2 linked regions of the Thiosulfativibrio zosterae genome follow. The protein of the gene in region 2 interacts with the protein of the main gene of each other region in a pairwise test. Links are inferred from orthologs where the notes say so. Each region holds a gene or a part of one and is shown on either strand. Other genes may lie near its edges. The genes, in order: THMIRH_RS00965 and ssb.

Region 1 (10,797 bases), 220 kb from region 2 along the record:
CTTTTGCTTTTTTCTCTAGCGACTTTTGGTCCAAGCCCGGCAACTTGCCATTTAAAATGGCATCCAAATCCAAGTCTTGCGCCTTTAAGGTCGACTGCTCGCCCAAGAGTTTGCTCAACTGTTGATTAATAGGCCCCATTTGCTCATTCAACAATGTGTCTAAATATTGTTTAACTTGCTGCTTAGCACTGGCGATTTCCGCATCTAAAACTTTATTAAATGCTTTTGACAACAACTTATCCAAATCAGATTTCGCATCCACTTTGGGCGCGAACGCATCACCAGTGATGGCACTTTGCACCGTAAATTCTGAGATATCGGCAAAGATAGGCGCAATGTATTTTTTCACTTCTTTAGAGTCAGACGCTGTCGCATCCAACGCAACCTGACTAAAACGCGTGTCAACGTCCGCTTTAATCTGATCGCCACCTAACCATGACATTTGCCCCTGCAAACTCATCTGGCCTTGCTTCATAACTACAGGCAAGGTTTTATCGTCCGACAAACGCGCTTCACTGAGCGCATAATCGGCAAGGGTAAAGTTGGCTCGATTAATTGGTTTTTCAGGGTGCACATAGTTGCTTTCACCCATAATGATTAAAGGCGATTTTTGCTTTACCGGCAAAGCATCAATTTTAAAAGTGACCGGGATTTTAGAAACCGCATGATCAAAGTTGAGTTGCTTAATTGCCAGCTCGACATGACCCCAATCAATATTGCCATCGCCATGAATGCGCTTAACGATAAACTTGGGTTGTGGGTCATATTCCCGATAGTTCACCACGGTGCCAAAGGCTCTGGCAGCTTTGGTTGCTTCGGCTTCGGCGGCTTCTTTGGCTCGTTTGGCTTGCCAGGATTGGGCATACTCAATCACGGGTTGTAACTTAACGCGCCAGGCTTGAGCCGTATCCAACCAGCCTTGAATTTTGGGCCCAAACAACAAATAGGTCACATTAGACAAGCCCTGTTCGCTGAAACTATATTTGGCCATGAGTCGGTCATAATCCTGCTGAGGCAAATCTGGTAATTTTTGCGCTTGGGTTTTGAGGGCATTGACTTGTTTTAGTAACGCCTGACCTTCATCCAGGGTTTTCTTGTGCGCTTCGATTTCTTTTTTGAGGGCTTCAAAGTCTTTTTGCTTTTGTAAAATCACCGCAGGATTACTAAAGTCACCTTTAGACAGGGCTTCAAAGCGTTTTTGATAGTCTTTAACCGTTGCTTCATTTGGCAATTTTGCCTGCAAATTTGACCAGGCCTGGTCAATTTTGGCAATTTCGGCTTGAATTTCTTGCCCTGCTGTCACGGTTTTTAGGGTTTCACGGGCCAGAATTTCTTGCGGATCAGGTAAGCTCATTTGTGGCAAATTAAAAGCTTGCGATGCTTTTTTATCGGCTTTTTGCGCCGCGGTTTCCTCGGCAGTTTTATAAATCGCACCGGCGCTCTGACGAGGCTGATGCATCGCAAAGCCATTGAAATTCACATCTTCAATTACTGTACGCCCTACCACCCAGTGATACAAATTCATCGTGGCTTTGATTTGTTGAATTTGCAGTAAATTTTGCATGGGCTGCTCAGGGTCGGTTAAGGCGATTTGATTCACCTCGACACCCAGTGGACTAAAACTAAGCCCCAAAGAGCCAATGTCCACCTGGGCACCCCAAGCTTGGCTGGCGTAATGTTGAATTTCTTTTTTTAGAAAAAGACTGATACCCAAATAAGACAAGCCAACGATGCCACCAATAATGGCACTAAAAATAGCGATACCCGACCAACGAATCCAGCCTTTAGGGGCTGGCGTGGATGCAGGTGCAGGTGCAGCAGAAGTCGGAGAAGGATTTTTAATGGCTGTTTGAGTCATTTGCATTCTCCTTAAGAAACTAAGCTGGCTTTATCAGCCGCTTTTAACATTTGCACGACTTTGAATTTACTGACCCAAGCCAAAAAGGTTTTGCGATAAGTTTTAATCAAAATCAAAAAGAGAATGAAGGCTGGAATCGCCAACAAATAGGACACCAAAATACTGCCCATGACAATAGAGTTGTTAAAGTGCAAGAAGCGCCAAACAGCAGAATTATAGGCTTCAGTAAACATAGGCTCTAAAGCAGGCATTTGTAACACCCAAAGCCCCAGCTGATTAAAGATAGGATCCAGTAAATAGGCCAGTCCGCTGAAAAATGCCCAAGCAACCACCACACCGGCAAGATTCACCCGCAACATAAAAATAAGCGCCAGCGTGAGTAAATTATGGGCAAAAAATAAGGGGGTTAACCCCAATATCATCCCTAATACAAAAGACAGGGCAATTTGCCCCGGATATTGATTGGCGTTGAGTGCCTTAAACAACTTGAGTATTAAGCCCATTATTGCCTCAGTAATAATTAGTAAAGACCATCATTTTAACGAATTTGGGTAAATTCACAATCATTTCAATCAATAAGAAATTACCAAGACAGGGTTTCAGTTAAATCAACAATACCGTCGGCATCCGCATCGACATCTAGGGTGTAACTTCCCAATCCATTGAAAGTGATATAACCAATGCTATCAAGCCCTGTTAACTTAAGTTTGCCACTAATGGGTTTTTGGTAGGGGCCGTCTTGTGTCGTCGTGACTGGAAAAGAAGGGACCGTAGTCACAGCAACGGTACCATAAGTAGGATGAACCAAACTACCAGTATAAATTTTGCCAGCATCATAAGTTGCGACGAGCCATTTAAGAGCCTCAACCGTTAGGTTATCAGGGTATTTATAGGCTGATATCCTATTAAAATAATGTGTTGTCGCTGTCGCCGTTACAGCCTTTTCCATAGTCCCTACTAGGGTTACAGTAAAAGCATCATCCGATTCAACTTTATAAATATAATTACCATACACCATTTCATAATTATCGGCATCGCTGCCAGTAGCAGTTACAACGCCAGACTGAGTTAACTTACCTGTCCAATCTAAGCTATCCGTGCAGTAACTATTTAAGGTTAAGGTATTATCAAAATCACCACTTACCGCAGTCAGATCAGCTGATAAAGCTGATGTTCCACCACAAACACCTGTTGAGCTGGTGTTTGTTAACAAACCAGCAACACTTGAAACCGTATCCACACCCTGCAATTGAGTCGCCAAGTTTGTTAGCATCATTTCTTGATCTTGGATGAGAATAAAACTTTCAAACAAAGCCTTCAGCTCAGTTGAAGTGACCTGCGCAACTGGAGCTGAAGTTTTTTTATCCTCAATTCCCAAGTCACATCCCTGCAGAAACACAATTGCCGCCAGCGGCAAAACACCTAGTAATCTCATGCACAAAGCTCCATTAAATCAAAAAAAATTTATAAGCAAATTACTCGCCAACTTAACATTTGAGCTGGTTCAGTTCATCTCTTGCGGATCGACATCGATGCTCCAACGCACTTTGGCGGTGAGTTTTGAAGCGTAAATTCTGGACTCTACTTGCCCTAACCATTGATGCAAAGTGCCGCGATGATTGGATTGCAACAGCAGTTGATAACGATAGCGCCCTTGGCGTCGCATCATGGGCGCCGCCACCGGCCCCATCACCTGAGCGTTCACCTGACTTGACGCTTGCGCTAAGAGCGTCGGTTTGAGAGATTGCAGACTGAATTTGATTTCATTTAAAAACTGCCAACCCGCTTGGGCATCGATGGCTTCGGCACGAATTAAAATTTGGTATTCATAAGGCGGCAAACCGGCCTCTTCACGACCCAGCAAGGCTTGTTTGGCAAAAGCTTCGTAGCCCTCGGCAACCAAGGTTTTTAATAACGGATGCTCAGGATGATGGGTTTGTATCATCACAGTACCGGTTTTTTCAGCGCGCCCAGCACGCCCCGACACCTGCACAATTAACTGCGCCATGCGTTCCGCTGCCCGAAAATCACTGCTGAATAATCCTTGGTCAATGTCCAACAAACCGACCAAAGTGACCTGCGGAAAATGATGCCCTTTGGCCAGCATTTGCGTGCCGATTAAAATACGCGCCTTGCCTTCTTTGGCTTGCTGTGTGAGTTCGGCCATTTGTCCTTTGAGGCGTGTGGTGTCGGCATCAATCCGCAACAGGCTTTCTTCGGGAAACCAGCTTTGAATGGTTTCTTCCAAACGCTCGGTACCTTGACCGACCTTAACAAATTCTGCCGACTGGCAATGCGGACAGGTGTGCGGTGCTTTGTGTTGATAACCACAATGATGACACCGCAATTCATTCACCTGTTGATGATAGGTCATATTGGCATCGCAACTGGGACAGGCTGCTTGCCAACCACAGTCATGACACATCAACACCGGCGCAAATCCACGGCGATTTAAAAATAACAACACCTGACCTTGGTCTGCAAGGTGCTGTGCCATGAGTTTACGCAAAGGCGTTGATACGCCTTCGGCCAGTTTTTCACCACGAATATCCAATAGCTGTACATTTGGCAACTGTGCGCCGGCGGCGCGCTGCTGCAGTTTTAACCAAGCATAACGCTGGGTTTGAGCGTTATATAAGCTTTCTAGAGAGGGCGTTGCCGAACCCAACACCACGGGCACTTTTTCAAGATGGGCGCGGCGCACCAAACAATCACGCGCTGAGTAGCGAAAACCATCTTGCTGTTTAAAAGACAAATCATGCTCTTCGTCCATAATGCACAAACCCAAATTGGCAAAAGGCGTAAAAACGGCAGAGCGTGTGCCCAATAACACTTGCACGCGCCCTGATTGCACCAGCCACCAAGCGCATTGGCGCTCTTTGTCGTTGAGCCCAGAATGCATCACCGCCACGGGCTGTTGCAAATAGGCTTCAAAGCGCTGCACGGTTTGCGGGGTTAAGCCAATTTCGGGCACCAAGACCAACACCTGTTTTCCCAAGTGCAAACAGCGTTCAATCATGCCCAAATAGACTTCTGTTTTGCCGCTACCGGTAATTCCTTCTAATAAAAAGGCTTGATAGCCTTTGTCAAAATCAACCGCATCGACCGCTACTTGCTGTTCTGCATTCAAAATATGACCAGGCCTGGTCAGTTTTGAGTGCCAATTTAAACAAGGCGAGGTGGTTTCTTGCACCCAACCCAAATCTAGCAAACGCTTCATGGGCGTGCGCCAATGATTGAGTTGCGCATTAAGATGTTCAGCACTGAGCGCTTGAGATTCTGACAAGCAATCGATTAGCGCCAACTGCTGTTTAGCATTGGCGGGCAAGGGCGGCAAGGTTTCTCGAATCGACTGCGGCGCTAAAACCCAAGAGGTTACCCCTTCTACCTCGGGCACTTCACCTTGCCGCAGGCGTTTGGGCAGCGCGGTTTGCATAACATTGCCAATCGGTTCGTGATAATAAAAACTTGCCCACTTCAACAATTCCATGTCTTTAGCGGAAAATAGTGGTGCGGTGTCTAACACCGCTTCAATCGACTTAAGTTTTTTAAGGTTGAGCGATAAGGCTGCGCAACCCGCCTGTAAAGCCTGCTCATCCACAAAGGTTTGCACAGCCATCACCACACCCACTAAAGATTTGCTGCGAAACGGCACGCGCACTCGTCCGCCCACCACCGGCAAAGCGGCCGTTGCTGTCGAATCCAACAGATAACTTAATGGGGTTAAAAAAGGCCCTGCAACAGCCACTTCAATGATGGTCACGCAAATCTCTCTGGCAAAAATTTAATAAATCATTATGACACAATTCCCTTTCTCAACCCATATCAGGCTTGCTTATCCCATTAAAAGTCTGCAGAATAACCCTCATGAAAAAAAGTCTAACAAACACCTTATTATTGATTTTATTGCCGATTGCCTTCAGCTTAAGTAGCTGTTCGCAAGACGATGACTCGCATTCACAAGCCACGCCCAGCGCCCAAAACGCCGACAAAAATCAAGAAGCGCGTGGCGTCAAACAAACCCCTTTGCCGACCGGCCCTCAACTGAAAGACCGCTTATGAAAACTTGGTTAACGCTTTTTATCCATCAACAAAATCGTTTTCAAAAAATGCTGGGGCATTTTGTCGCCTGGGGATTACTCAGCTTGGTTGTGTTATCGGCCAGCGTGGTCATTTTGCGTTATGGGTTTGATGCCGGTGCGATTGCACTACAAGAAACCGTGCTTTACAACCATGCGCTGGTATTTATGCTGGGCATGGGCTATGCGTTACAGCAAGATAAACATGTGCGGGTGGATGTGTTTTATGAAACCATGTCGCCTAAGCGCAAGGCTTGGGTCAATTTGATTGGCGCGCTGTTTTTAGCCTTACCGACTTTGCTGTTTATTGCTTGGGCCAGCTGGGAATATGTTGAAGTCAGTTGGCGCATCCACGAAACCTCGTCTGAACCCGGTGGACTGCCGTTTGTGTATTTGTTAAAAACCGTTATTTTAGTCATGGCGGCTTTGGTCAGTTTGCAAGCCCTCACGCTGGCAGCGGAATCGGCTTTGCAATTGACCGACTCAACACCCACGCCTTCAGAAACGCCAGAAGCCAGCTCGGCTAAACTCTAAGAGAACCCAGAGAAACTCCATGGAATACATTGCGCTTGGCTTATTTGCCCTTGTTTTAATCGCCTTAATGTTTGGCTTTCCGGTCGCCTTTACCCTATCAGGCGTGTCTTTAATATTCGCGCTGGGTGCCACCCTTTTTGGCGCGTTTGACATGGCGTTTTTAAACAGTGTGCCCAATCGTATTTTCAGCATTATGAACAACACCACACTGCTGGCTGTGCCCTTATTTGTGTTTATGGGCATTATGTTAGAGCAGTCCAAAATTGCCGAACAACTCTTAACCACCATGGATGAAGTGATGCGTGGTTTTATAGGCGGCTTAGGGATTTCGGTTATTTTGGTGGGCGCACTCTTAGCCGCCAGCACCGGCATTGTTGGCGCAACGGTGGTCACCATGGGATTACTGGCTTTGCCAACCATGATTAAGCAAGGCTATTGCCCTAAACTCGCCACCGGCACCATTTGCGCCTCAGGGACTTTGGGGCAAATTATTCCACCGTCTATCGTGTTGATTTTATTGGGCGATGTATTGTCTTCGGCTTACCAACAGGCACAACTCAATCAAGGTATTTTTTCACCCGAAACTCTGTCTGTCGGCGACCTTTTTATTGGTGCGCTGTTGCCGGGTATGTTGCTGGTTTTATTTTATATTTTATATGTCTTTGGCATGGCTTGGCTAAAACCCGAAACCGCACCCGGCTTATCCAGCGCCAGTATACCCGCTGGCATTTGGACAAGAGTGCTGGGCAGTTTACTGCCCCCTTTGGTGTTAATTATTTTGGTTTTGGGTTCTATTTTAGGGGGCTTTGCCACGCCCACCGAAGCCGCTTCGATTGGTGCTTTAGGCGCGCTGGTTTTAGCGGCTTTAAAAAACCGCTTAAATCTGGCCATACTTAATCAAGTGATGCGTGACACCTTGATGGTCACCAGTATGATTTTTATGATTTTCATTGGGGCCGCCTTTTTCTCTTTGGTGTTTAAAGGGTTGGGGGGTGACGACCTCATCCATGGTTTATTAGCTGACCTGCCGGGTGGGGTATTTACCGCCATGTTGTTGGTAATGGTCTTTATGTTTGTGCTGGGTTTCTTTTTAGACTTTATTGAAATCACCTATGTGGTGGTGCCGATTGTCGCCCCCATTTTGCTGATGATGGGCATTGACCCTATTTGGCTGGGTATTATGATTGCTATTAATCTGCAAACCGCTTTTTTAACGCCACCCTTTGGTTTTGCACTGTTTTATTTAAGAGGCGTTGCCCCACAGGGTGTTAAAACTAAAGATATTTATTTAGGCGTGATGCCCTTTATTGGTATTCAACTATTAGTGCTTTGTTTAATCGCCTATTGGCCAGAATTGGCGACTTGGTTGCCCGCTCAACAGAGCAACTCATATTGATGCAAACTGACTATAAATATTTTTTGTGCGGTATTTTGTTAAAGTTCGCCTAAAATAATGCCTATTATGCAAAACACAACTCTCGAAGCCGAACTCAAGTCCACCATTCTACGCCTGAAAAATGAGCGTCAGTTTAAGCGTGACATCATCAATGCGCTTCACGATGGTATTTTGGTTTTTAGCCAACACTTATCATTACAAATCATAAATGATGCGGCACAAAGCTTGATGTGCTTTAACCCAAACAGTGATGAGTTTTTTGTTGATCTTGAGTTTTTCAAAAACAAAAAGCGCACCATTAAATTCAATATGAAACGCTGGCTCGAGCAAGTGATCGATGCGGCGCAAAACATCCCCAAAGAAACTTATATTTGGGTTAAACCCAATTGCTCGGAAGAACCCTCAACTCCCGTTTTATTATCGGCAAAACCCATCCTCAATACCGACGGCAGTTTTCAAGCGCTGCTCTTAGTGGTTTACGATCAAACCATCTATGCGCATTCCGATGAACAACATCGCATTCTTGAAGCGGCTTTTAATAGCTATGATGGGCAATTCATTACCAATGAAAAAGGCTATATCATCAAGCCCAACTTTTCTTTTTCGGCTTACACGGGCTTGTTACCGACCGAGCTCAATAGCATGACCATCATTCATTGGATGAAAAAACAGGTCACGCTCAAAGACTCTATTCAAATTGAAGACATTTTAAAATCCCTACTACTCGACAAAAAATGGAGTGGCGAAGTTCAAATCCACCCAAATCCAGAAACCACTTTCCATGCGGTTTTAAGTTTATCGATGTTGATGGACAATGATAAAAACATCGAGCACTATGTGGGCACGCTACAAGACATCACCGATATAAAAGAGTCGCAAGCCAATGTCGAACGTCTGGCCTATTTTGATGACCTGACTGGACTGCCCAATCGTCGCCTATTTATTGAACACCTTGAAAAAGACCTGCTGCATCACAAACGCAATCACACCTATAGCGCCCTGCTTTATTTAGACTTAGATAACTTTAAAGAAATCAACGATATTTACGGCCATGCGGTTGGCGATGCTGCACTTAAACAAACGGCCAACACCCTGACCGAGCTGCTCAGAGCTGAAGACTTGGTGGCGCGCATCAGCGGTGATGAGTTTATTATTTTAACGCGCTATAAAGTGCTCAGTCGTGACCTAGCGGCACAACACGCGCTCACCTTAGCCAGTAAAATCATCCAAACCCTCAACCAAGATTTATTGATTGAAGAACACATTATTCCCAACGCCAGCAGCGTGGGGATTCATATTATCCCGGGTTCGGCGGACGAAACCCCAGAGTATCTGATTAGCTGTGCTGACCTGGCCATGTACGAAGCCAAACAACGCGGCAAAAACCAGCTGTATTTTTACCAAACCGAACTCACCGAAAAGATTTTACGCCGCCGCGAGATAGAAGAAGCCCTGAAGCACGCCAATTACGACCAAGAATTTTATTTGGTTTATCAAGCACAAGTGGCCAATCACAGCCAACAAATCAGTGCCGAAACCCTGATTCGCTGGCAGCACCCCATTTTGGGCAACATTCGACCCGACCAATTTATTGGCATTGCAGAAGACACCAAGCAAATTCTTAAACTCGGGCAATGGATTTTAGAAAAAGCCTTTACCCAAACCTATCAATGGAATCAAAAAAGTGCAACGCCGGTACATTTGTCGGTCAATATCAGCCCGATTCAATTCCATGAGCCGACTTTTGTAGACTGCATTTTAGAAATACAACGCAAAACGCAAGTCAATCCACAACACATTACCCTCGAACTGACGGAAGGTATCTTAATTTCCAATATCGAAGATGCCCTCACCAAAATCAAAGCCTTAGCTCAATTGGGCTATCAACTATCGATTGACGATTTTGGTACCGGCTATTCTTCTTTAAGTTATTTCCAAAAACTGCCGATTCACGAACTTAAAATCGACCAAAGTTTTGTGAAACACTTGCCTGGCAGTGAAGAAGACATCGCCATTATCGAAACCATCATTCAACTGGCCAAGAGTAAAAACCTCACCATTGTGGCCGAAGGCGTGGAAACAGAAGCCCAAGTGGACTTCTTCAAGGCCCACCAAAGCGCCATTTTGATGCAAGGTTATTTTTTCAGCCACCCAGAAACCGCCCAAGAATTTGAAAAGCAATTCTTAACCCTCTAAAAAATCCCGTTTTTTTATGCAAAAAGCACCTTTATGGGTTTTCTATCCTAAAAACTTATCGTATGATAACGCTCAAATAGCAATCGCTCATCACGGCTGCAAGCCACTAAACAAAAGGCTTTCGCAATTCTACTTAACAATGGATTTTTCGATTGAATCGTATTTCAACCGACAACTTATTATCAAAACGCCCCGCATCTTTAAGTGACTTAGCGGCGATTTTGGCTCCACTGAAAGAAGCCATGGTGTTGTTTGATGAAACTTATCATCCTTTGCACGCCAATCCTGCGTTTTTTAACTGGCACCCTCAGCAAGCGCTCGATGTTTTACAAGACCCTTTATGGCTCTGCACCCATAAAAGAGGCGAACTGGCCTTTAACTTGCAAGACTGGCTTGCCAATCCACACAACGAAACCAGCCAAACCCTGTGGCTAAAAATGCCCAATCGCTCGTCCAGACGACCAATTCAGTTGCAACGCCACCTGTTAAAAACCCAAGATAACACTGAGCACACCCTTCTGGTTATTCAAGATTTATCGCTCCACATTCAACTGGATGCCCAACAAAAACTCATGAATGCCAGTTACGCGGGGCAATTTATCACCGATGCTCAAGGCTTAATCACCCAACCCAACTATGCGTTTTGCGCCTATACCGGACTCACGGCAGAACAACTCCAAAAAATGACTTATATTGACTGGCTACAAAAGCAAGTCACCTTTAAAGTTCCATTT
Region 2 (10,747 bases):
ATGTCACTGCCAGTATTGGGTTAACGCAATTTCCACAAGAAATCACTGTAGATGCAGACCAACTGATGCGTCAGGCTGATCAAGCGATGTATCAAGCCAAAATTGCAGGCAAAAACCGTTTTGAGTTTTTTAATCTACAACTGAACGATAACCTGAAAGCCCACTATGAATACCTAGACCAAATTTCCAATGGTTTAAATATGGGTGAATTTGAACTCTACTATCAACCCAAAGTCGAGATGAGAACAGGAAATCTTATAGGGGCAGAAGCCCTTATTCGCTGGCAACATCCAGACAAAGGGCTACTATCGCCACTGACTTTTTTACCCCAAATTGAAGAGCACCCTCTGTCTATTACGCTGGGGGAATGGGTAATCCATCAGGCACTCAAACAGCTAGAAACCTGGAAGACAAAAAACATTGCCATTGCAATCAGTGTCAATATCAGCGCCCATCATTTAATGCAATCTAACTTTGCAGAACGCTTGGCTGAAATACTCGCAGAGCACCCAAGCGTTAATCCAGCTGACTTGCAAATTGAAATTTTAGAAACCAGCCAAATTGAAGATCTTAAACACACCACCAATATGATTAACCTTTGCAACAAGCTTGGCGTCAGTTTTGCGTTGGATGATTTTGGTACGGGTTATTCGTCTTTAACTTACCTCAAAAAATTGCCGATTCATCAAATCAAAATTGATCAAAGTTTTGTTAAGGAAATGTTGTACAACATCAATGACCTCTCCATATTAGAAGCCATTATCAGTCTGGCAGAAGCCTTTCAACATGAAGTTTTGGCAGAAGGCGTTGAAACCATTGAACAGGGAAACATCTTATTACAGCTGGGCTGCGAGTTGGCCCAAGGTTATGCCATCTCCAAGCCCTTACCCGCCAGCGACTTTCCAAATTGGCTATCCAATTGGCAACCACCCCAAGAATGGATTAACTCAGAACTTCAAACGCATGACGAAGTTTCGTTGCTGTTTGCCAAGGTAGAATATCAGGCCTGGGCTTCTTCCATTACTGCTTTCCTAAAAGGCGACTACCCCTATGTGCCAAAACTGAACCAAGATGAATGTCGCTTTGGCAAATTGATTAACTCTATTGAACACAAACAGCACCAACTACAATACCCACAAAACCAAGCACAATGGGTGGACATCAAAGCATTACATCAAAAATCTCATATTTTAGCCGCGGAATTGGTCAGCCTCAATGAACAAAACAACACCCTGTTACTTGCTCAAAAACTCGTCGCGTTTAAAAAACTGAGTAAAGAGTTACTCGCTAAAATCGCGCAGTTATAAATCCACTTTTGAGTTATTCATTTTTAATAGACATAAAAAATCAATCTCGGGACAAGCAAACGAGTGGCTAAACCCTTCAAGCTGATTTCTTAAAAGCTGTTCAAATTCACTATTTTCAATGTCCAAGTTTTTGGAACGATTTGGGTACAAGCTTTGACTTACCCACAAGAATCCGTGACCTGTAACCTGGAACTCAATTTAGAAGATTTCAGGAAAAAGGTCTCTAATGTCTTGTCACAAAAACTGCGCCAACAGCCAAGCAATGGAACCTGTTGCCAAAATATAAAAAGTCATGGGCAAAAGCGTTAAGCGGATAATTTGGCCTTCTTTGCCCGTCAGATGAACCACCGAAGCCGCTGCCACCACATTTACCACGCAAATCATATTACCCGCATTGGCACCCAACACTTGTAACGCTAAGGCAAGATGAGTCGGCAAGTTGACAGCCTGGGCGGCACTCACCTGAAATTCGGCAAACATCATATTTGAAAAAGTCGCCGATCCTGCCACAAAACTGCCTAAACTCCCCACTAAAGGCGCTACAAACACCCATTGATGCTCAAAGATATCCGCTGCTAACCCTGCTAACTCTATCGGCATACTGGCCAAACCCATGGTGTTTATGCCTGAATTCAAGAAAACCCTCACCATCGGCACTGCGGTCATCAAGGCGACAAAGGTGGGCAATAAAACACGCAACGAATCTCGCCACACCAGAGTCGTTTCTTTAAAAGGTACCTTGTGATAAAAAACCGTAAACACCGCCACTAAAATAAAGGCGCTGCTGGGTAAATACAGCGGTGTGAGTTTGGTAGAAATATCGGTGGATAGCAGCTGATTAAATTCAACCGAAAAAGAAAGTAGCCAAGATTTAAAAGGCAAAAAATCAAGCCGCGTTAAAATTAAAACCACGGCAACTAACACATAGGGCATCCAAGCTTGTAACAAACTTAAAGAGGGTTGCAAAGGCGGTGTCGGTAGCAAACACCCTACCCCACCCAATGAAGTGTCGTTTTTGCAAGCCGCATCTGCCTCAAAGCCTGGCACACTTTCATTTAAGCCTAAAGCTGTCTTTATTGGATAGTCAGACGCAAACAGCCAAGTGTCTTTTGGTAAAAACCAACCTTTTTTGGCCGCCAAAACGGTCACCGCCAGTCCAAACAGCCCCGCTAAAATAGCTGGAAACTCAGGCCCCAAAGTATGCACAACCACAAGCGCTGATAAGGTAAACGAAAAACCGCCTAACAACGCAAACTTCCAAGCTCCCAAGCCTTCACGCCACGAGCGATTTGCGCCAAAAAATCGTGTGAGCATCATCACCATTAATAAAGGTAAAAAACTGGCCACCCATAAATCTAAAAAGGCGGCTGTCTCAGCCACCGTCTGCACTTGCGCTAGGGTTGCTCCATTTAAACCTTGATAAATACCCACCACCAAAGGCGTACCCACTGCGCCATAAGAGACCGCCGCGCTGTCGGCAATCAAAGCCAAAACAACCGCTGCGAGTGCGGGAAACCCCAAAGCCAACAACAAAGGCGCTACGATGGCCGCTGGCGTACCAAAGCCACTGGCGCCTTCTAAAAACGCCACAAACAACCAGCCAACAATCACCGTTTGCACCCGTCTATCGGGCGAAATATGGGTAAATCCTTGGCGAATCGCTTCAACCGCACCACTGGCTTTGAGGGTATTGAGTAAGAGTACTGCGCCAAATACAATCATTAAAATAGAAGAAGCAATCACCCAACCTTCTAAAACAGAGGCTGCAATTTGCTGGGGCAACATGCCCCATACCTGCCAAGCCAACCCAGCCACCAAAACTAAACTTAACCCCATGGCTCGACTGGCAGGCAATCGCAACACCACCAACAAAACCAACACCGCCAAAACAGGCATACTGGCAGTGAACAACTGTAATAAGGTCATGATAATCTTCCAGAAAAATACCCCAAAAATGACCAGGCCTGGTCATTTTTAGCGGGTTTTAGGGTTGAATTGGAGAAATAAATCCCTTGGGTTTGATTGCCAATACGGAACACTGAATACTTTCTAATAAATTTTCTGCTGTATTACCAATAAACACGCCCGATAATCCTGAACGCCCTAAGGTTCCCATCACCAACAAATCGATTTGTGCCTCGACAATTAAAGGAGGAATCACCACTTCTGGCTCGCCTTTGGGGGTAATCACCTTTAAGTTGGGTTGCGCTTGCTTTAGAAAAGCTAACGCTCTGTCGAGTGCTAAGTGGTGACCAAACCAAACATGCTGATTCAGGCGTTCTAAATCGTCTGAGGTGAGGTCAACATTCCAATAACGCACCAAGTTTTCGCCATCCACATTCCATGCATGAACAACCGACAAGGGGTTTGGTGTTGCTTGCGCAAAATGATTAGCCAAGGCTAGGATATTTTGATTTAAATCTGTATCAGAGTTCGAGTTATAAGTCTCTTCATCAAGCCCCTCAACAGCCACATCAATACTGGCCAGTATGTTATTAAATGGCAAAGATGATTCGGCCTTATACAATAAAAGAGGACATGGGCATTTTCGCAGTAAATGTTGGTCTTGACTGCTAAACAATGAGGCGTGCGCATGCGCTGGTGTATCGATTTTTTTGATGACCAAATCAACCGATTTCTGTAACGCCAGCTGCACGGTTTTTAAATAAACCTTGCCAAATTCAATATGCAAATCACAATCCAAACCTAGGCTCTGAGCTTGATCAAGCCATGATTGGAACACCTGTTGTCGTCCCAGCCTTTCTTGCGCCTGCTGATCTTGTGGGCGAATATTCTTTAGCCATTCCAATAACGAATAATCTATCTCTGGCAGTACACTTAAGATGGTTAATTTTGCCTGCTGTTGCCCTGCAAAGTGAAATGCCCAATCCAACAAACCCGCCTCTTGCAAGGGGTCTTGAGAAACCAATAAAATATGTTTTAACATCAATTAACTCCCTTTGACTTCGGCTGAAGCACCGGTTTCTTCAAAACTCATAATGCGATGCACCGCTTCTAAAGCGGCATCTTGATAAGGCACTAATACTAGATTGGCACCTTGTTGCTTTAAAAATTCGACTTCACTCAAATGACTGGAAGCCACCGCCACTTTACCCTCATAATGCGATTCAGCCAGTGAACGCAACAGCGCCAAATTTAAGTGCCTATCTCGCATGGTGCTCACCACCCATTGGGCTTCCGATAAGGGCAAGCTTTGGATAAATTCAGGGTCTTCTGCATCCCCATAACGAATAGGCACTTGGTGCAAGGCGGTTTCTTGAACCAATTGGGGATTAAAATCTATGGCGAGTACTTGTTTCCCCTGCGCTTGCAAGTTTTGTGCAATCACCATCCCAAATCGTCCCAATCCAAATAAAATCACATCGGCGGGCTTGCGTTCTATCACCTGATCAATATTCTCTTCACGATAAGGTACCTTACGCTCAAAGATATCCAAATAGGGCGATAATTTCAGATAAAGCGGGTGAGAATATAAAATCATATAGGTCGAGGCTGAAATGGTAATGAGCCCAACCAAAGTGACTAGGCCAACGGTTTCTTGATCGATGTGTCCCAAACTAAACCCAAGCGCTGCCAAAATAAGCGAAAACTCAGAAATCTGTGCCACCGTTAATCCTGCTAAAAACCCGGTGCGCTTGCGATACCCCATATAGCCCATAATCACCATCACGATTAAAGGATTCCCGACCAACACAAAAATAGAAAAGACTAAAGCTGGCCAAATTTGCGACCCCAAGGTACTTAAATCTAAGCTCGCACCCAAACTGATAAAGAAAAAGAGCAGTAAAAAATCGCGTAAGCTCACCAATCTGGCACCAATCAACTCCCGATAATGGGTTGATGCCAAGGTAATACCCGCTAAAAATGCGCCCACTTCTTGACTAAAGCCCATCATATAGCCTATTGAAGCACCTAAAACCGCCCAGGCGATGGCAAACAACACCAAAAGCTCAGAAGAATGCGCCAATTTGGCGAGTAATTTGGGCATCACATATCTAATCAATAAGGCGACCGCAACCAATAACACCGCGCCTTTGATCAAGACCATCAGAGCCTCATAACCCAAATTGCCAGAAGTCTCCGACTGACCAATTGCCGTTAAGCCGATCATGGCCAACACCACAACTATGTCCTGCACAATCAAAAAACCGATGGCAATTCGACCATGCAAGGCATCGAGCTCGCGTTTATCTGAGAGCAATTTAACAATGATAATGGTCGATGAAAAGGTCAGTGCCACTGCAACATAGAGCGCACCTATGGATGAAAACCCTAAAGCCAAGCCTATCAAAAAGCCAATGACCGAGGTAAAAATCACCTGCCCCAAGCCCGTAAACAAGGCAACAACACCCATGGTGCGTATAATATGGAGGTCTAATTTTAACCCCACCACAAACAACAGCACTGCGATACCCAAATGCGCTAACAAGTTGATTTCATCTGTTAGCGTCACGATTCCAAGCACCGCTGGCCCGACCAAAATACCCACCGCAATAAAAGAAACAATTAAAGGCTGTTTAAGCTGTACCCCAATAAAACCTATGACAGCCGCAATGGCCAATAACATACTCAGTTCAACAAATGCACTTTCAAACATCGCTAAAACTCCTTTAGTTGAATAGAATCATTACACCACAACTACCAAAGTTCTAAAATAACCAGGCCTGGTTATTTTTAAGCACCTTGAGATAACCTGCTTATTTAACTGAGTTTTTAAGTACATAGAAAGCCCACCTTTAGCGATGAGCATTTGAAGCCTGACCAGAAGTGAACACGCTGAATCTGACGAGAATATTAACAACCTAAAAACAACAGAATGCTCGTACATTCCTGCCATTTTCAAGCCACGCCTTTTAGTCAATGTTTTTTCAATAGATATAAAAAAACCCTGTATTAACAGGGTTCTATTATTTTTTAATCAACATTTTTATTTATTGTGAGACTCAAAACGGAACATCATCGTCATCAAAGTCATTGGGCGCATAAGCCGGAGCTCTTTGCATGGGAGATGGATTATTTTGTGCAGGGGCTTGTTGTCCGTAACCACCTTGCCCACCACCATAACTCGGGGCTTGCGGCGCTGCCATAGGTGCTTGTTGACCATAACCACCTTGATTGCCCATATTGCCCATGGGTTGCTGTGGTGCTTGATTCATTTGTGGGGCAAAGCCACCTTGCGAACCATTATCAAAAGCAGTATCGCCGCGACCACCGCCACCGCCCAACATTTGCATTTGACCGTTAAAGTCGATCACCACTTCGGTTGCATAACGGTCTTGACCTGTGGCTTGATCTTGCCATTTGCGGGTTTGCAATTTACCTTCTAGATAAACCTGCGACCCTTTTTTTAAATATTGGCCGGCTATATCGGCCAGTTTTCCAAAAATAACCACACGGTGCCATTCGGTTTTTTCTTGTTTTTCACCCGTGGCACGGTCGTTCCACTGTTCACTGGTGGCAATACTTAGATTGGCAATGGCATTGCCATTTGCCGCATATTTCACTTCAGGATCTCTGCCCAAAGTACCCACTAAAATCACTTTATTTACGCCACGCGCCATCTCTTCACTCCACTTTTCTTCGTTTTAGATTGGAGAATCATAACTTATTTTATGACCAGAAGCCGTGCAATTTCTAGGTAAAGATCGTCTTTTTTAAAGGGCTTGCCTACAAAGCCATTCATGCCGACAGACTCACATTTTTGACGGTCTTCCTCCCCCACATTTGCGGTAATGGCAATAATCGGTTTAGACGACCAACCGCGCTCTGCCTCTAGGCTGCGAATCACTTGAGTTGCTTCAAGCCCATCCATATTGGGCATCTGCATATCCATTAAAACCAAGTCATAGGGTTGGTCGCTTTCGGCGGCTTTTTGATAGGTTTCTATACCTCTTAAACCGTCATCCGCCACATCAATCTGACCAATATTGAGACGCTTTAACAAAGCCACTGCAATTTTTTGGTTAATCACATTGTCTTCTACCAACAAAATTTTCACGCCCGACAATGAAAACTCATATTCGGTTTCAAGTGCAGCAGAATCTAAATGGTGTTCTTTGGGAATGCCCAGTTTTGTGGTGAAGAAAAAGGTAGAGCCTTTGCCATACTCGCTTTCTACCCACAAAGAACCGCCCATCATTTCGACCAAACTGCGGGTAATGGACAACCCTAAACCTGTACCACCAAATTTGCGGGTAATGGTGGCATCTGCTTGGCTAAAGGCGTCAAAAATGAGCGCTTTTTGTTCGGGCGTTATGCCTATGCCAGAATCTTTCACGCTGACTTGCAAAATCAGATCGCTGTCTTTGTGTTCTAAACACTTAAAGGTTAAGGCCACATCGCCCTGCTCGGTAAACTTAACCGCATTACTCACCAAATTGGTTAAGACTTGACCTAAGCGGGTTTCATCGCCAAAAAGGGTTGGGGAAATGCAGGGGTCGATATCAAAGGTAAAATTTAAGCCTTTCGCATTGGCTTGCAACTGCAACGGATGTAACACGCGCTTAACAAATAAAGACCACTCAAAAGCGCGCATTTCTAAGGTCAACTTGCCGGCTTCTATTTTGGATACATCTAAAATGTCATTAATAATTCGCAATAAACTGGTTGCCGAAGCCATGGCCGTATCCACAAAATCTTTGGCTTTATCCGACAAGGGTTCTTCGCGAATCAACTGTAACATCCCAAACACCCCGTTCATGGGGGTACGAATTTCATGGCTCATATTGGCCAAAAACTCACTTTTGGTTCGGCTTGCGGCCTGCGCATCTAACAGCGCTTGCCCTAGGGCTTCTTCAACTTCTTTTTGGCGGGTGATTTCGGTGCGGATAGAAATATAGTGCGTTTTGTTGCCATTGAGATCAAAAATGGGCATCACCATAGAATTCACCCAATAATAAGTGCCATTTTTGGCTTTATTACGCACCACACCGCGCCAGGTTTCACCCTTACCGATGGTTTGCCAAAGTGTTGCAAAAAAGGCTTTATCATGCAGACCAGAATTGATAATACTGTGGGTTTGCCCAACCAACTCCTCTTTAGTGTAGCCCGAAGTTTCTATAAAGCGGCTATTGGCATACACAATGCGACCTTGTAAATTGGTCATAGAAACAATGGCATGATTATCTAAGGCTTTTTGCTGGCATTGCGCCACCCGCAAAACTTCTTCAATCACCTGCATTTGCTGCTGGCTTTGATGATAAGCCAGCCAGAAAACTAAAAACGCCACCACACCAGAAAACAGCGCAAAATAAAAAAATACTTTGGAATCAAGTGCATTGCCCGCCACAAACAGAGCCAGTGTTAGCGCACCTAGGAAAAAAGCTGAAAAATATAACCAATTGACACGGCGACGCGCTTGTCTGACTTTGGGCAATTCAATTAAGTTTTGCAAAGAGCCAAACGAAGACTCCCAATAATCAAAATCGGTTAATAGCGCATTTTTGTCAGAAGTTTTTGCCACGGATTCGGCTCCCAGCCAGTTTGAAGACCCTTATTCTCGGGACAAACCCTTGTGAATATAATCAATCAAGCCAATTTCATTAATAACTTTGCGGTCTATTTTAAAGTAAATGCGTTGTTCATTGGATAAAATTACGACTTCATAAACCCCGTCATAAGACAGTAGTTTTTCAGTTAAACTATCCATTTCTTCGGGCGCCAAAATGGCATCATAACTCACTGATGCAATGCTTAAGGGCAAAGGCTGAGTCATGCTAATGGCTACGAATAACCAAACCGCTCCCAAAACCGTGGTAAACACAAACACGCCATCAAAACCGTAAAACTGATAAAAATAGCCACCCAATGCGCCACCGATGGCTGCACCAAAAAACTGACTCGACGAATAAACACCACTGGCCGTGCCTTTTTTATCGGCTGGCGACAACTTAACCACCAAAGAGGGTAAAGAAGCTTCTAATAAATTAAACGCGGTAAAAAACAGCAACATAATTAAAAAGATGGACCAAAATCCATGGGCAAAATTTAGCATCGCCAACTGTACTATCACCAAAGCCGCAATCGCGCCCACAAACATTTGCTTCATGCGCCCTTTGCTTTCGGCTTGAATAATAAACGGCACCATTAAGACAAACGACAACAACATCACCGGCAAATATAATTCCCAATGATGCATCGAATCCATACCTGCGTTATCACGAATCAGCATGGGCACCACCACAAACATGGCGGTGAGCATGGCATGCAATACAAACACCCCCAAATCTAAGCGCAACAATTGTGGATTAGACAACACCGCTTTAAATTGGGCGGGGTCGGCTTCGGCTTCGCGCTGAAAACGCTGGCCTTCAATTTTGGGCACGGCAAACATCACCAACACCATGCCCACGCCAGCCAAAGCCGCAATCACCCAAAAAATGCCACGCACCCCAACAAGCTCGGACAACAAAGGTCCTGCCACCAAAGACAAGGTAAAAGACAAGCCAATCGTCATGCCCACAATAGACATGGCGCGTAACCTAAAAGGTTCTGTCACCGTATCCGCAACCGTTGCCATCAACACCGCGGCCACCGCGCCCATGCCTTGAATGGCGCGCCCCACTATCATCATTTCTATGGAATCTGCCAGGGCGCAGACCACCGAACCAAACATAAACACCAGCATACCGACCATAATGAGCGGTTTGCGACCATACTTGTCGGACAACATACCATAAGGAATTTGCAGCAATGCTTGGGTGAGCCCGTAAATGCCCATCGCTAGACCAATTTGAAAGCCAGTAATGTTTTTAAATTCTTGCTCAGCAAACAAGGCAAACACCGGGAAAATCATAAACAAGCCCAACATACGCGTGGCAAAAATGCCCGCAACAGCAAAGGCGGCTTGCTTTTCTTGAGGTTGCATCACGGTTTCATGTGGCAAGGTGGTTTGAATTTTTTCGGACATCAGAAATCTCTTTACACTTCAACAATTGACTCAATTGAGGGTCGGGTTATAATCAATTCGCGAATTATATCATTCTCTAGGAGGCTCTATGACATTCAGCCGATTTTGCCTGTTGTTAATCTGCGTTTTCAGCATGAACGCCCATGCGTTTGAAACAAACCAACGCAATGAAAACCGTGTGTCTTTTTCCGTGACTGAAAGCGCCTACTTTAATAACGATCAAGTGACGCTTACATTTCGCGCCTATTCCCAAGATTTGAATCCGCAAGTGGTCGCCAATGAAATCAACACCCAAATGCAAGCTGCTTATGCGGTTTTAAAGCGTGCGCCGCAAATCAAAGTGGAAACCTCAGACTATCAAATTCAACCCATTTACGACAAAAATCAAGCCTTAACCACTTGGCGTGGCCAACAAACGCTCACTTTAAACATGGAAAATCAACCAGGCCTGGTTAAAATTATGGCGCAAATTCAACCTTATTTGCGTTATCAAAATATGGAGTTTGGTGTT

The links.
Region 1: the proteins of ssb (region 2) and THMIRH_RS00965 interact in binary tests that used the Escherichia coli proteins (3 or more experiments, as listed by UniProt). The link is inferred for Thiosulfativibrio zosterae from one-to-one orthologs.

What each region holds. Positions count from the first base shown.
Region 1 is NZ_AP021888.1:250,837-261,633, reverse strand. The notes cover bases 2,993-5,974. They hold THMIRH_RS00965 (primosomal protein N'), read right to left. Parts: upstream 5,622-5,974; coding sequence 3,363-5,621; downstream 2,993-3,362. Other genes in these bases: THMIRH_RS00955 (TRAP transporter small permease subunit), read left to right, coding at 5,917-5,974; THMIRH_RS00960 (hypothetical protein), read left to right, coding at 5,726-5,920; THMIRH_RS00970 (hypothetical protein), read right to left, coding at 2,993-3,293. Also shown: THMIRH_RS00980 (TIGR03545 family protein), read right to left, coding at 1-1,858; THMIRH_RS00975 (DUF2062 domain-containing protein), read right to left, coding at 1,870-2,361; more of THMIRH_RS00970, read right to left, coding at 2,442-2,992; more of THMIRH_RS00955, read left to right, coding at 5,975-6,471; THMIRH_RS00950 (TRAP transporter large permease), read left to right, coding at 6,491-7,867; THMIRH_RS00945 (EAL domain-containing protein), read left to right, coding at 7,934-10,063; THMIRH_RS00940 (putative bifunctional diguanylate cyclase/phosphodiesterase), read left to right, coding at 10,216-10,797.
Region 2 is NZ_AP021888.1:475,101-485,847, reverse strand. The notes cover bases 5,081-8,012. They hold ssb (single-stranded DNA-binding protein), read right to left. Parts: upstream 6,890-8,012; coding sequence 6,272-6,889; downstream 5,081-6,271. Other genes in these bases: THMIRH_RS01885 (ATP-binding protein), read right to left, coding at 6,934-8,012; THMIRH_RS01895 (cation:proton antiporter), read right to left, coding at 5,081-5,925. Outside these bases: THMIRH_RS01910 (sensor domain-containing protein), read left to right, coding at 1-1,307; THMIRH_RS01905 (L-lactate permease), read right to left, coding at 1,542-3,233; THMIRH_RS01900 (universal stress protein), read right to left, coding at 3,292-4,254; more of THMIRH_RS01895, read right to left, coding at 4,258-5,080; more of THMIRH_RS01885, read right to left, coding at 8,013-8,790; THMIRH_RS01880 (MFS transporter), read right to left, coding at 8,821-10,236; THMIRH_RS01875 (SIMPL domain-containing protein), read left to right, coding at 10,325-10,747. UniProt on the Escherichia coli protein: Plays an important role in DNA replication, recombination and repair. Binds to ssDNA and to an array of partner proteins to recruit them to their sites of action during DNA metabolism. Acts as a sliding platform that migrates on DNA via reptation.